Regions from separate parts of the Streptomyces sp. AgN23 genome, predicted to be linked through region 2. Evidence: riboswitches for the same ligand, from Rfam matches in the RefSeq annotation. Region 2 holds a riboswitch; the other holds the start of a gene.

What was found. A riboswitch is a leader RNA that binds a small molecule or an ion and turns the genes downstream of it on or off. The one in region 2 is predicted to bind cyclic di-AMP.
Region 1: linked by a shared signal. The riboswitch ahead of AS97_RS25175 (M23 family metallopeptidase) and the one ahead of AS97_RS32985 (M23 family metallopeptidase) in region 2 are both predicted to bind cyclic di-AMP.

Annotation. Positions count from the first base shown of each region.
Region 1 covers NZ_CP007153.1:5,820,723-5,827,871, forward strand. The annotation lists gene AS97_RS25155 (hypothetical protein) at 24-569, opposite strand; gene AS97_RS25160 (hypothetical protein) at 737-1,099, opposite strand; gene AS97_RS25165 (DUF6227 family protein) at 1,632-2,402, shown strand; gene AS97_RS25170 (PP2C family protein-serine/threonine phosphatase) at 3,124-4,275, shown strand; cyclic di-AMP (ydaO/yuaA leader) riboswitch at 4,523-4,692, shown strand; gene AS97_RS25175 (M23 family metallopeptidase) at 4,704-5,897, shown strand; gene AS97_RS25180 (aldo/keto reductase) at 6,079-7,023, shown strand; gene AS97_RS25185 (hypothetical protein) at 7,107-7,149, opposite strand, start outside.
Region 2 covers NZ_CP007153.1:7,584,103-7,591,251, forward strand. The annotation lists gene AS97_RS32970 (DNA topoisomerase IV subunit A) at 1-1,250, opposite strand, end outside; gene AS97_RS32975 (pitrilysin family protein) at 1,564-2,937, shown strand; gene AS97_RS32980 (pitrilysin family protein) at 2,934-4,340, shown strand; cyclic di-AMP (ydaO/yuaA leader) riboswitch at 4,639-4,802, shown strand; gene AS97_RS32985 (M23 family metallopeptidase) at 4,817-5,611, shown strand; gene AS97_RS32990 (GntR family transcriptional regulator) at 5,833-6,588, shown strand; gene AS97_RS32995 (HPr family phosphocarrier protein) at 6,783-7,064, opposite strand.

The DNA.
Region 1 (7,149 bases), 1.8 Mb from region 2:
CGAACTCCGGTGAGCTCGGTGTTTCAGGAGCGCTGACGGTTTCCCAGGCCACCGCTCTTCGTGCCGTTCGAGCTGGTGCCCTGACTTCCGTTCTGCGGGTCGGAGCCGGCGACATTGGCACAGTTGGTCTCGGCGGTGACGTCGGAGCCGGGGCCGATGGTGATCGGACCCAGCACGGAGGTGGTGCGACAGTCATTGGTCTGCTTCGTCACACCACCCGACTTGCTGACGTTGACGCAGTTGGTCCCGTTCTTGATTTCGGATCCGGGAGCCAGCGCGACGGTGATCGGGCCGACGACGGAGTGGGTACGGCAGCGGTTCTTCTGCTCCGACACTCCCGACTCGGCGGTGTTGACGCAGTCGGTCTGATTGCTGAGCTCGGTCGAGCCGGCGGCCACGGTGATGGTGCCGACGACGGAACTGGTGGTGCAGCGATTGCTCTGCGTCCCGCCGTTGGCGCCTGCCGCGCGGCTGGGACCGGAATCGGCGGCGTCGGCTCCGCCCGCACCGCCGATGAGCAGCGCACCCACGGCGGCCATAAGAAGGGCCGACCTTTTGCGCATGTGCATAAAGAGCCTCCAATCGGGCTTTCGGCGCGGTGTGCTCGGCACCGTCACCGAAAACCTTTTTCATGGCAGCGGCCCTGGAAGAGAAGCTTCCAGGGCCGCGATTCCCAACGGGGGGGGATGCCTCATGGTGTTACCGCGGGCGGGAACACCATGAAAGGGTCAGCGACTCAGCGACGGTGACCGCTGTCGTCGTCGTCGACGGCGATGTTCGCGCACTTGGAGCCGATGTTGGTGTCGCCCGTCGGGGCGGCGAAGCCGATGTTCAGGGTGGTGCCGGTGCGGGTGTCGCAGTCGTTGGCCTGGATGACCGAACCATCGCTGTTGGTGAAGTTGACGCAGTCCGAGCCGACGTTGAGGTCGCCGGTGGGAGCGAAAATGGCGTGGTTGACGGTGAGGCCGGTGGCCGTGTCGCACTTGTTGAGCTGCGCGACGAAGTCGTCGTTGTTGTTGGCCAGGGCACCACCCGCGCCACCGATGACCATAGCGCCGGCGGCCGCGGTCAGAAGAACTGCCTTCTTGCCGATGTTCACTTAAATCCTCCGTCTGGGTTGCTCCGCGAATTCACGGACGCATGACACAACGAAGCTCATCAGTTAAGGCTTCGGGCCGCCAGTCAGCTTCACCCGTCCGGCATAATATGGCTCTTCCGGTGCGTGTTATCCGAGAATCCAGCTAAGGGGGACCAATGTGAGCTCCATTTGGCCCAGCGGAATCTGAATCTCCTTTATGAGGAGGGGAGGAGGGCGGCTGCCGGGCCGTTGCGGGGTGGTGACGGGGCGGTGGAGCACCGATGGCCGCGTGGCGGCCGGAAGACGGCCGGAAGACGACCGGGGGCGGCCCCACGCCGAGCGGTCGGGTCGCCCTGCCCCGGCCCCCGCCCTTGTTCGACCGGCCGGACGAGTGATACATCCTGGCCCTACGGCGCAGGAGTGAGTGAGGCACAGTCACACCGACGGCTTCGCGGAACCGCGGCGCGGTGCGTGTTCACACCGCTACGCTAAGTGCGCGAGGTGGTCGCCCGGGGGGCGCGGCGAATCAACGCCGGGAGGCGGGAGGAGAGACATGGGGCACTCACGAGCGGACGGAACCCCGGCCGAGCTGATGGACGGGCTGCTGGCCTGTGCGCAGAACGGCTTCGAGATCGGCGAGGCGGTGCTGGCACAGGCGCGGAGCGCCCTGATGCACCAGTCTGAGCTGCGGTCCTGCCGGCAGTGCAATGAGCGGTGCGGCCGGCTTGGCTACAGCACCTACCGGCATGTCTTCCTGCTCCCCGACGGCAGCAGCCTGTTGCTGTGGGAACTGGAGCACAACACCGGCGAGGACGGTCGCCCGCTGTACGAGCTCTACGCGGACGAGGGCGCCCTGACGCTGGCCGAGCGCCGCGTCCATGATCGCCTCGGCGGCGCCCGTTGGGAGGAGCTCGACGGGTTACCCCTGTGGCTGCCGGACCAGCTGCTGCACACGGCCGAGCCCCTGGAGAGCTCCCGTGCGTATGTGGCCGACAATTCGGCCGACCACGCCCGTCGTGTCCTGCGCCGCGCGGAGAACGCCGACCGCCCGGGCGAGGAGACCGAGCGGCTGCTGACGACCGCGTTCGCCCATGACATCGCACTGGCGCCCAAGCCCCGGCGCCGCTCCGGCGGCCCCGACGCGACCTGGTGCCGGTTCTATGAGCACGCCTTCCTGCTCGCCGGAGGGGACGAGGTCGTGCTGTGGGAGCTGGAGCACAACCTCACCCGGGACGGCCGGCTGGTGTGCGAGGTCTACCTCGACGAGGTCTCGGCGGAGCTCGCGGCGGACCGTCACGCCCGCGCGCTGGGCGTCGACCTCTGACGGCGCATCGGTGCTTCTGACACATCCGCAGGCTCTGGCGAATCCGTAACCTTTGCTGATCCGTAGGCTCTGGTGTGCCCGAGGCGGCGGACGCCTCGTAGCCGCTGACGCTCTCGTAGCCCCTGACGGGGCGGCAGGGCACCCGCCGCGTAACCTCTGACGCCCGTAACGCCTGCGCGGCTCTGACGGGCCCACAGCCTCTGACAGGCCCACAGCCTCTGACGCGCCGCAGGGCGCCCGCCGCGTGCCCGCTGAGTGCCCGTGTGCGGCCTCCACGTGCCCGCAGTGCCCCCTCCCCGTGCCCGCCGCCTGCCCGCAGCGCACGCGCGGGAGATGGGCCCGCTCACGGCGCCCGTCCGGCACCCGCTTGGCCGACACCGATTCGCCTGGCCGCCCGTCAGCCGGAAGCCTGGTGACGAAGGTGGAGAAGGCGACGAGGGTGGCGACGGCGACGCTGTGACGACGGCGACGCCGAGACGCGGCGGGACGCGGACCAGGGAAGCGAGAGAAGCCGGTGCGGGTGCGAGGGAGCAGGGCTCGTACGGGCGCCCGTACCAAGTGGCGTACGGCCTGGCCCCGGCTGAGCCGCCCGCGCACCCACCGCCGCCGCACCCGCCTGCACACGCTCATCGACACCGGCGCTGCGGCCGGTGCTGCCTCCGCCGACGCATTCACCGGCCCCACCGCGGGGCCCGGCCCGGCCGAGGACGCTCACCAGGGGCTGCTGGGCCGGGTGGCCCGTTGGGTTCCCGCCATCCTCATCCTCGGCGGCGTCAGCTTCGACCTGGCCACCCCGTCCGGCTACACCGCCTCGCCCTTCTTCGCCGCCGCCCCTCTGGTCGCCGCGGCGCTCTTCCCGCTGCGGCAGACCGTCATCATGGCCGTCATCGCCGTCCTCACGACCTGTCTGCTGGCGGAGTTTCACGGTGTGACGGACCCGACCCAGGCGGCCACCGAGATCGTCACGGTCACCACCGTGACCGTGCTGGCGGTGGCGATCAACCGTGTCGTACGCCGCAGCTACCACCGGCTCGCCTCGGCGCGCGGCATCGCGGAGGCTGCTCAGCGCGCCGTCCTGCCCGCGCCGCCCGCCCGTCTCGCCGGGCTGGAGATCGCCGCGCGCTACGTCCCGGCGGAGAAGTACGCGGCGATCGGCGGTGACCTGTACGCGGTCCAGGACACCCCGCACGGCGTACGGCTGACCGTCGGCGACGTACGCGGCAAGGGGCTGGGGGCCGTGGAGGTCGTGGCGATCCTGCTGGGCTGCTTCCGGGAGGCGGCGGAGCAGGAGACGACCCTGGAGGCGCTCGTGGGTCGCCTGGAGCGGGCGCTGCAGCGTGAGGGCGCCCGGCGGGCCGACCTGGAGGTGTTCGAGGGGTTCACGACGGCGGTGGTGGCCGAGATTCCGCGTGGCGACTCCACTCTGCGACTGCTCAACCGCGGCCATCCGGCGCCGCTGCTCATGACGGAGGACGGAGCGGTGCGCGCCCTGGAGCCGGAGGCGGCGGCGCTGCCGATGGGGATGGGGGAGTTGGCCGGGTGGCCGGACCGGGTGATGGAGCTGGGGTTCGCGGAGGGGGAGACGCTGCTGCTGTTCACGGACGGGGTGACGGAGGCCCGGGACCGCAATGGCGAGTTCTACGACCCGGCGAAGCAGCTGCGCGGCCGCCGCTTCGCCGATCCGCAGGAGCTGCTGGACGCGTTGGTGGCCGATGTCGAGCGCCATACGGACGGCGGGACGTCGGACGACATGGCGCTGCTGGCGGTCCGCCGGACCCCGGCCCGCGGGAACGGACGGGGGAACGGGCGCGACGACGGTGATGCGCACCGCACCGGCCGTACGAGGGACAGCGACGCTCCCCACCGTCCTTAGCCGACCGGGTCCATACCGTGCGTAGTCGGCCGAGCCCCCTCCGCATAACAATTGCTGCACGATCGACCCGCACGCGTTTTTGCAAACCTTTGGCCAGTGCGCCGACTCGCCCTCATATGCCCCTTCTTGAGGGTTAAGTTCATGCCAAAGGTGCGCGGATTCCTCAGAACAGCTTGGAATCACATCGCGCTCTCTATTAACGTTCGATAACGCAGCGCGGTCGTCACAACCGTCGCAAGGGCGGCACCGTGCGCCGTCGCCGAATCCCGTACGCACACTGGCAGTACCGCACCACCAGCAGCACCAAGGGAACCGGGGAACCAACACCTTGGGGTGAATCGGGTCGAACCTGACCCGTAGGAGACCTTCCTGCTCCGAACCCGTCAGCTAACCCGGTAGGCGAGAAGGAAGGAAAGGAGTGCGCCTCCGTGGCGTCCAACAGGTCTGCCCTGGACGAGGCCCCGTATCGCACACGGGGAGGCGGTTTGGGGACCGCCACCGCCTACGGCCCCGGCTTTGACGCCGGCGTCGGGATGAGTTCCGGGGACGGCTACTTCGCCCCCGACGATCGGTACCCGGATGCGGATGGGGACGCGTTCGAGGGCCCGGGTGCCGGATTCGAGACCGAGCCCTGGGAGGAGTGGAACCCCACCGAGGAGTCCATCGCTCCGGTACGCGGCCGGCACCGCGTGGCCAAGCAGCGCGGCGGGACCATGGCGCGCAGCGGCGCCGTCCTCGGGGTCGGCGTGATCGCGGCGGTCGGTGCGGGCGGCATGGCCAGCGCCAAGGACCGTCCCAAGCCGCCCATTTCTATGCCGGACCTCGGTCATGTCGCCGATGAGGTCAAGGCCAGCCTGCCCGCCGCCAAGGACCTGCCCGGCATCGGCTCCTGGATGTCGGACGACAGCAGCAGCGACCCGCAGACGGCTGCCGCCCCGCTCTCCCAGGCCGGTCTGACCAGCGAGGACGAGCAGCGCGGCACCACCGACGCGGGCGAGGCGCTCCGCGCCCGCATCCTCCAGCAGGCCGAGAACCAGCAGAACGCGGCGGACGAGGACAGCCGCACCGCCGCGGCGAAGGCCGCCGCGGAGAAGGCATCCGACCAGGCCGCGGAGGTGGCCGCCCAGCGGAAGGCCAAGGTCGAGGCCGAGAAGAAGGCCGCCGAGCAGCGGGCGAAGGAGGCGGCCGAGAAGAAGGCCGCGGCCGAGCGCCAGGCCAGGCTCGCCGCCGCGTACACCCTCCCCGTCGGCTCGTACACCCTGACCGCGAGCTTCGGCCAGGCGGGCGACATATGGTCGGCCGACCACACCGGCCAGGACTTCGCCGCCCCGACCGGCACCCCGGCCAAGGCGGTGCACGGCGGCACCATCACCCAGGCCGGCTGGGCCGGTTCGTACGGCTACCGCATCGTGCTGACCCTCAGCGACGGCACCGAGGTCTGGTACTGCCACCTGTCCTCGATGGTCGTCACCTCGGGCAAGGTGACGGCGGGCGACGTCATCGGCCGGGTCGGCGCCACCGGCAATGTGACCGGCCCGCACCTCCACATCGAGGTCCGGCCGGGCGGCGGCTCGCCGATCGACCCGATGCCCTGGCTGCGCCAGCACGGGATGAACCCCTGATACAACCCCTGATACTCCGGCGGCTCTGGCGCTCTCTCCCCCCTTGACGCCAGGGCCGCCGGTTTACGTCCCGACGGGGCTTTACGTCCCGACGGGGCCGCCCCTCAGGAACGCACGCGGGAACAACAGGCCGGAACAACAGGCCGGAACAACCCGGCCCAGCCAACCGTTGTAAAGACGTATGGCTGACCACACACAGAAGATCGGTAATCTGTCCGTTTTCCCGCTCTCCCTCGGCGGGAACGTCTTCGGCTGGACCGCGAACGAGGCCGAGTCCTTCCGGGTGCTCGACGCCTACGTGGCGGCGGGCGGCAACTTCATCGACACCGCCGATGTCTACTCCGTCTGGGTACCGGGCAACGAGGGCGGCGAGTCCGAGACCATCCTCGGCAACTGGTTCGCCTCCCGCGGCAACCGCTCCGACGTCGTCCTCGCCACCAAGGTGGGCGCCGGCTCCCCGGAGCCGCGCGGGCTGACCTCGTCCGCCATCAAAGCGGGCGTCGAGGAGTCCCTCCAGCGGCTGCAGACCGACTACATCGACCTCTACTACACGCATTACGACGACCCGTCGGTGCCGGTGGAGGAGATCATCACCACCCTGGACGAGCTGGTCAGGGAGGGCAAGGTCCGCGAGATCGCCGCGTCCAACGTCGGCGCGGACCGCCTGGAGGCCCAACTGGCCTTCTCCACTCGCGAGCGCCTGGCCCGCTACGTCGCCCTCCAGCCGCACTACAACCTGGTCTCGCGCGACACCTTCGAGGGCGAGCTGGCCGACGTCGCCGCCCGCCACCACCTGGCGACCATCCCGTACTACTCCCTGGCGTCCGGCTTCCTGACCGGCAAGTACCGCCCGGGCACGGCGGTCGACAGCCCCCGCTCCTCGGGCGCGGCCCAGCACCTGGAGACCGAGCGCGGCCAGAAGGTCCTCGCCGCCCTGGACGACGTCGCCGCCAACCACCGCACCGAGCCCGCCACGGTCGCCCTGGCCTGGCTCCTCGCCCAGCCCACAGTCGTGGCCCCCCTGGCCAGCGCCAGCTCCGTCGACCAGCTCCCCGCTCTGCTGGCGTCGGTCGACCTCGAGCTGACGAAGCCGGAGCTGGACCTCCTGACCTCGGCGTCGGACTGAGCGCCGGCCGACCAGACAGGAACCCCACGAGGGCGGGCACCCCGAAGAACCAGACCAGCCCGCCCTCGTACGCTTACGAACCCTTACCGCCGATCGGCAAGAGCCCAGGACGCGAGGGCAACGCCA
Region 2 (7,149 bases):
GCCTCGGCCGCGTTGTCGCTCTGCCGGATGAGGCGGATGACCTCGTCGATGTCGAGGAGGGCCACCAGCAGACCCTCGACCAGGTGCAGCCGGTTGCGCCGCTTGGTGCGGCGGAACTCGCTGCGCCGCCGGACCACGTTGAAGCGGTGGTCGAGATAGACCTCCAGCAGCTCCTTGAGCCCCAGCGTGAGCGGCTGGCCGTCCACCAGCGCCACGTTGTTGATGCCGAAGGACTCCTCCATCGGCGTGAGCTTGTAGAGCTGCTCCAGCACGGCCTCGGGGTTGAAGCCGTTCTTGATCTCGATGACCAGCCGCAGTCCGTGCTCGCGGTCGGTGAGGTCCTTGACGTCCGCGATGCCCTGGAGCTTCTTCGCGCCGACCAGGTCCTTGATCTTGGAGATGACCTTCTCGGGCCCCACGGCGAAGGGCAGCTCGGTGACGACGAGGCCCTTACGGCGGGCCGTCACGTCCTCCACGGCCACCGTGGCGCGGATCTTGAAGGTGCCGCGCCCGGTCTCGTACGCGTCCCGGATGCCGCTCATGCCCACGATCCGGCCGCCGGTGGGCAGGTCGGGGCCCGGCACATGGCGCATCAGCGTGTCGAGGTCCGCGCCCGGGTGCCGGATCAGATGGCGGGCGGCGGCGATGACCTCGCCCAGGTTGTGCGGCGGCATATTGGTCGCCATGCCGACCGCGATCCCGGACGTGCCGTTGACCAGCAGGTTCGGATAGGCGGCGGGGAGGGTGACCGGCTCCTGCTCACTGCCGTCGTAGTTCGGTGAGAAGTCGACCGTTTCCTCGTCGATCGACTCCGTCATCAGCGACGTCGCCGACGCCATCCGGCACTCGGTGTACCGCATCGCGGCGGGCGGGTCGTCGTTGCCCAGTGAGCCGAAGTTCCCGTGGCCGTCGACCATCGGCAGGCGCATGGAGAACGGTTGCGCCATGCGCACCAGCGCGTCGTAGATCGACGCGTCGCCGTGCGGATGGAGCTTTCCCATCACCTCGCCGACGACGCGGGCGCACTTGACGAAGCCGCGCTCGGGGCGCAGCCCCATCTCGTTCATCTGGTAGAGGATGCGGCGGTGCACGGGCTTGAGCCCGTCACGGGCGTCGGGCAGCGCGCGCGAGTAGATGACCGAGTAGGCGTACTCGAGGTAGGAGCCCTGCATCTCGTCGACGACGTCGATGTCGAGGATGCGCTCCTCGAAGTCGTCCGGCGGCGGGGTCTTGGTGCGGCGGCGGACCATCGCGCTTGCGGCTCCTTCAACTGCCGATACGGGATCTGACGCGGACCATTGTGGCCCGGGCCGCCGACAAGTGTGGAACGGGCCGGGGCGGCAAGGGCCGGAGCGGGCCCCGAAACCGGGTGGCGCGGCCCCGTGTGACGGCCCTTTGAAGGGCGAGGTCCGGCGTCCGAGAGGCCGCCGAAACGGTTCGGGGCAGCTCGGGAGGACGGGATCGGACCGGAACTTCGCCAGATGTCCGTCCCCTTGCATACAGTGACAGAAGCGCTGCGCATGCGGCTGGCACGCGCTCCATCACGCGATCGAAGGGACGTACATGCCCATGGGTCACACGGCCACGCAGCAGGCCGGCTCCGGCGGCCTGAAAGCGACCGAGCACCGCCTGGCCAATGGCCTGCGCGTGGTGCTCTCCGAGGACCATCTGACCCCGGTCGCCGCGGTCTGTCTGTGGTACGACGTCGGATCGCGCCATGAGGTCAAGGGGCGCACCGGCCTGGCTCACCTCTTCGAGCACCTGATGTTCCAGGGCTCGGCGCAGGTGACCGGCAACGGCCACTTCGAGCTGGTGCAGGGGGCCGGCGGCTCGCTCAACGGCACGACCAGCTTCGAGCGCACCAATTACTTCGAGACCATGCCCGCCCATCAGGTCGAGCTCGCCCTGTGGCTGGAGGCCGACCGGATGGGGTCCCTCCTGACCGCGCTGGACGAGGAGAGCCTGGAGAACCAGCGCGACGTCGTCAAGAACGAGCGCCGCCAGCGGTACGACAACGTCCCGTACGGCACCGCCTTCGAGAAGCTCGTCTCCATGGCGTACCCCGAGGGCCACCCGTACCACCACACCCCGATCGGTTCCATGGCCGACCTGGACGCGGCCTCCCTGGAGGACGCGCGGGAGTTCTTCCGCACCTACTACGCGCCGAACAACGCCGTGCTGTCGATCGTCGGCGACATCGACCCGGAGCAGACGCTCGCCTGGATCGAGAAGTACTTCGGCTCCATCCCCTCCCACGACGGCAAGCGGCCGCCCCGCGACGGCACGCTCCCTGAGGTGATCGGCGGCCAGCTGCGCGAGGTCGTGGAGGAGGAGGTCCCGGCCCGCGCCCTGATGGCCGCCTACCGGCTGCCGCACGACGGCACCCGGGATGCCGACGCCGCCGATCTGGCGCTGACCGTCCTCGGCGGCGGGGAGTCCTCCCGGCTCCACAACCGCCTGGTGCGCCGCGACCGCACCGCTGTGGCCGCCGGATTCGGCCTGCTGCGGCTGTCCGGCGCCCCCTCGCTGGGCTGGCTGGACGTGAAGACCTCCGGCGGTGTCGAGGTGCCGGCCATCGAGACCGCCGTCGACGAGGAGCTGGCCCGCTTCGCCGAGGAGGGGCCGACCCCGCAGGAGATGGAGCGGGCGCAGGCGCAGATCGAGCGTGAGTGGCTGGACCGGCTTGCCACGGTCGGCGGCCGGGCCGACGAGCTCTGCCGGTACGCCGTGCTCTTCGGCGACCCGCAGCTGGCGCTGACCGCCGTGGAGCGGGTGCTCGACATCACCGCCGAGGAGGTGCGGGCCGTGGCCGCGGCGCGGCTGCGCCCCGACAACCGCGCCGTGCTGGTCTACGAGCCCGTCCAGGGCGCCGAGGACGCAGCCGACACCGCCGAAGCCGCCGAGACCGATGCAGCAGAAGGGGAGGCGGCCCAGTGAGCGACGCCGTCACCGCGACCATGACCTTCCACCCGCGGCCCAAGGGCGGTGCGCCCAAGCCGTGGGCGTTCCCGGCCCCCGAGCGCGGTGAGCTGTCCAACGGCCTTACCGTGCTGCGCTGCCACCGCCCCGGCCAGCAGGTCGTCGCCGTCGAGATCAATCTGGAGGCGCCGCTGGACGCCGAGCCGACCGGGCTCGAAGGCGTCGCCACGATCATGGCGCGCGCCCTGTCGGAGGGCACCGACAAGCACGACGCCGAGGAGTTCGCCGCCGAGCTCGAGCGCTGCGGCGCCACGCTGGACGCGCATGCCGACCACCCCGGCCTCCGCGTCTCCCTGGAGGTCCCGGTCTCCCGGCTGCCCAAGGCGCTCGGTCTGCTGGCCGACGCCCTGCGCGCGCCCGCCTTCCCCGACGGCGAGGTCGAGCGGCTGGTGCGCAACCGGCTGGACGAGATCCCCCATGAGCTGGCCAATCCGGCCCGCCGGGCCTCGATGGCCCTCTCCGCGGCCCTCTTCCCGGCCGAGTCGCGGATGTCCCGGCCGCGCCAGGGCACCCAGGAGACCATCGAGGGCATCGACGCCGCGGCCGTGCGGGCCTTCTACCAGGCGCATGTCCGCCCCTCCACGGCCACCGCCGTCATCGTGGGCGACCTCACCGGGGTCGACCTCGACGGGGCGCTCGCCGACACCCTGGGCGCCTGGACGGGCGGGGCGGGCGCGCCGCGCCCGGTTCCCCCGATCGTCGCGGACGACCTCGGCCGTGTGGTGATCGTCGACCGGCCGGGCGCGGTGCAGACCCAGCTGCTCATCGGGCGCGTCGGCGCCGACCGCCATGACCGGATCTGGCCCGCGCAGGTGCTCGGCACGTACTGCCTCGGCGGCACCCTCACCTCCCGCCTCGACCGTGTGCTGCGCGAGGAGAAGGGCTACACCTACGGGGTGCGCGCCTTCGGCCAGGTGCTGCGCTCGGCGCCTCCGGCGCCCTCGGGTGGCTCCGCGGGCGCCGCGATGCTGGCGATCAGCGGCTCGGTGGCCACCGAGGTCACCGGTCCCGCGCTGGAGGACCTCTGGAAGGTGCTGCGCACGCTGAAGGAGGAGGGGCTCACCGACGAGGAGCGCGATGTCGCGGTGCAGAACCTGGTGGGCGTCGCCCCGCTGAAGTACGAGACGGCGGCGTCCGTCGCGGGCACTCTCGCCGACCAGGTCGAGCAGCACCTTCCGGACGATTTCCAGGCGCAGTTGTACGCCCGCCTCGCGGAGACCGGCACGGTGGAGGCGACCGCCGCGGTGGTGAGCGCCTTCCCGGCGGACCGGCTGGTCACGGTGCTGGTCGGGGATGCCTCGGCGATTGAGGAGCCGGTCAGGGCGCTGGGCATCGGCGAGGTGCGCGTCATCTCCGGCTGAGCCGCCCGGAGTTGGCCGATTGGCCGGATCCGGCCGAGGAGCCGACGCCCAGGTCGGCTCACTGGCGATGCGGGTTCACCGACGATCCGGCAGACGGTCCGGTCAACGAGTTCACAACGGAAGGACCCTGGCCCCCGTAAGGGTGCCGGGGTCCTTCCGTCATGCCCGATTTGCGGGAGTGACAGCTTGTTTGGTTTGTGGGGAGAGCAACAAAAAACCGGAACCGTTTGGTGATCGAAAGCGGGCCCGTTTAGCGTCAGTCCGGCTGTTCGCCAGCAACCCGCCGCACCCGCGGCACGGACAGTCATCGCCGAGTCCCCGTACGGCGCGAGCCAGGGGAGCCGGGGACCCACACGTCCCCAGGGGTGAATCGGGCGCCTTCCCCGGCCGGGGGAGGAGTCCGTAGGAGACCTTCCTGCTCCGAACCCGTCAGCTAACCCGGTAGGCGAGAAGGAAGGAAAGGAGTGCGCCTCAGTATGGCGTCCACCCGCACTGCCACCGGGAAACACCGCCGCACCACCAAGGTCAACGTCCGCACCGGCGCGAACGTCGTGGGCATCACCACCGTCGCCTCGGGTGTGGTCGCCGGGATCACCGGACAGGCGTTCGCGGCCGACACGGCCCCCAGTCCCCAGCAGACCGGTCTGACCCAGGCGATCGTGATCGGCGACGGGATCGCGGACCACATCGAGGACCAGGCGCAGGCCCAGGAGACCGCCGCCGAGCAGGCCGCTGCCAAGGCCAAGGCGGAGGCGATCGCCCGCCAGGAGGCCGCCAGAAAGGCGGAGGCCGCGGCGAAGAAGGCCAAGGCCGAGCGCGAGGCCAAGGAGCGCGCGGCGCGCGAGGCCGAGCGCAAGCGTCTCAACACCTTCGAGTCGCCGATCAGCGGCTCCTACGTCTCCACCGGCTACGAGGCGGCCAGCGGACTGTGGTCCTCCGGCAGCCACACCGGCATCGACTTCCACGCCTCCTCCGGCACCTCGGTGCACTCCGTGGGCATGGGCGAGATCGTCGAGGCGGGCTGGGGCGGCTCCTACGGCAACAACGTCGTCATCAAGATGAACGACGGCACCTACACCCAGTACGGCCACCTGTCGTCGATCAGTGTCTCGGTCGGCCAGAAGGTCACCCCCGGGCAGCAGATCGGCCTGTCGGGCGCCACCGGCAACGTCACCGGGCCGCATCTGCACTTCGAGGCCCGCACCAGCCCGGACTACGGCTCGGACATCGACCCCCTGTCGTATCTGCGCTCGCACGGCGTCAACGTCTGACCCCGGGGGACTCCGCTCACGTCCGACCCCGCGAGACTCCGAGAAGGCCCCGTCCACCGGACGGGGCCTTCGGCGTGCCGCCGCCCGCTGACCAAAAAATATCCATGAAATGCACCCCGCCATCGGAAATGACGTCCGATGGGAATAGAGTCGTTCAACGCGCGTTCCATGGATGCGTTTCGCGGGTATTTAGGCGGAGGTTCGACAATGTGGGACCGGAAGTGAGCGGGGATACGACCGCCGTCCAGGGCGGTCGCCGGATTTCGGCGCATGCGGTGTGCACGGCGATTCGCGACGACATCGTCTCCGGCACCTATCAGCCCGGCAGCCGGCTCACCGAGGAACTTCTCGCCCGGCGCTACGGCGTCTCGCGGGTGCCGGTCCGCGAGGCCCTGCGCACCCTGGAGTCCGAGGGCTTCGTGACGACCCGGCGGCATGCGGGGGCCTGCGTCGCCCAGCCCTCCGAGCGCGAGGCGGCCGATCTGCTGGACATCCGGGCGCTGCTGGAGCCGCTGGGCGCCGCGCGGGCCGCACAGCGCCGCACCGAGGCTCATCTGAAGGTGCTGCGCGGGCTGGTCCGGCTCGGCCGTGAGCGGGCCCAGCACGGCCGGCTCGGCGAGCTGCGGCCGTTGGGCGATTGGTTCCACGAGACGCTCGCCCAGGCGTCCGGCAGCCCGAGCCTGGCCGCGATGCTCGTCCAGCTGCGCCGCAAGACCGCGTGGGTCTACGCGGCCGTGCCCGCGCCGCAGCCCGCACGGCCCGGGGGTGCCCGGCGCCCCGACCCCGCAGCGCGGGCCGTGGAGTCCTGGGCGGAGCACGGCGCGCTGGTGGACGCGGTGGCGCGTGGCGACGCCGACCGGGCGCGGGCGCTCGCCGCCGCGCACACCGAGCGCGCCCTGGCGGAATACCGGCTGCGCCGCCCCCTCCCGGTGAGCGCTTCGAAACATTCCGTCAACACGGCGAGCGGCCGGAATTAACAGCGATCCCGTATACAACTCTCGGGAATTCTCCGCGTGGTTTCGCGGCGCCCGGTTTTCGGTCCGCCGAGTCCGGGTGGAAACGGAAAAACAGCGGGGCCGCGGTGGCCGTAATGGTCACCGCGGCCCCGTCGTGCCGAACCCTTGAATCACACGGGAATCACATAGGAATCACATGTGAATCGGACGGTGGATCAGACGGTCTCGGGAAGCTCCTCGAGGCCCTCCGCCACCAGCTTCGCCAGCCGGTCGAGCGCGACCTCGGCATCGTCCGCGTCGGAGGCGAGGACGACCTCCTCGCCGCCCTGGGCGCCCAGGCCCAGCACGGCCAGCATGGAGGCGGCGTTGACCGGGGTGCCGTCGCCCTTGGCGATCGTGATGGGGACGCCGGCGGCGGTGGCCGCCCGGACGAAGATCGACGCAGGGCGGGCGTGCAGGCCCTCGGCCCAGCCGATGGTGACGCGGCGCTCAGCCATGGTGTTGCCCTTCAGGTGTGACGGGTGCTGTTGTCTAGACCAAAATCATACGGTGTCCGGATTCACCCGGTCGATGTCCGAGTGG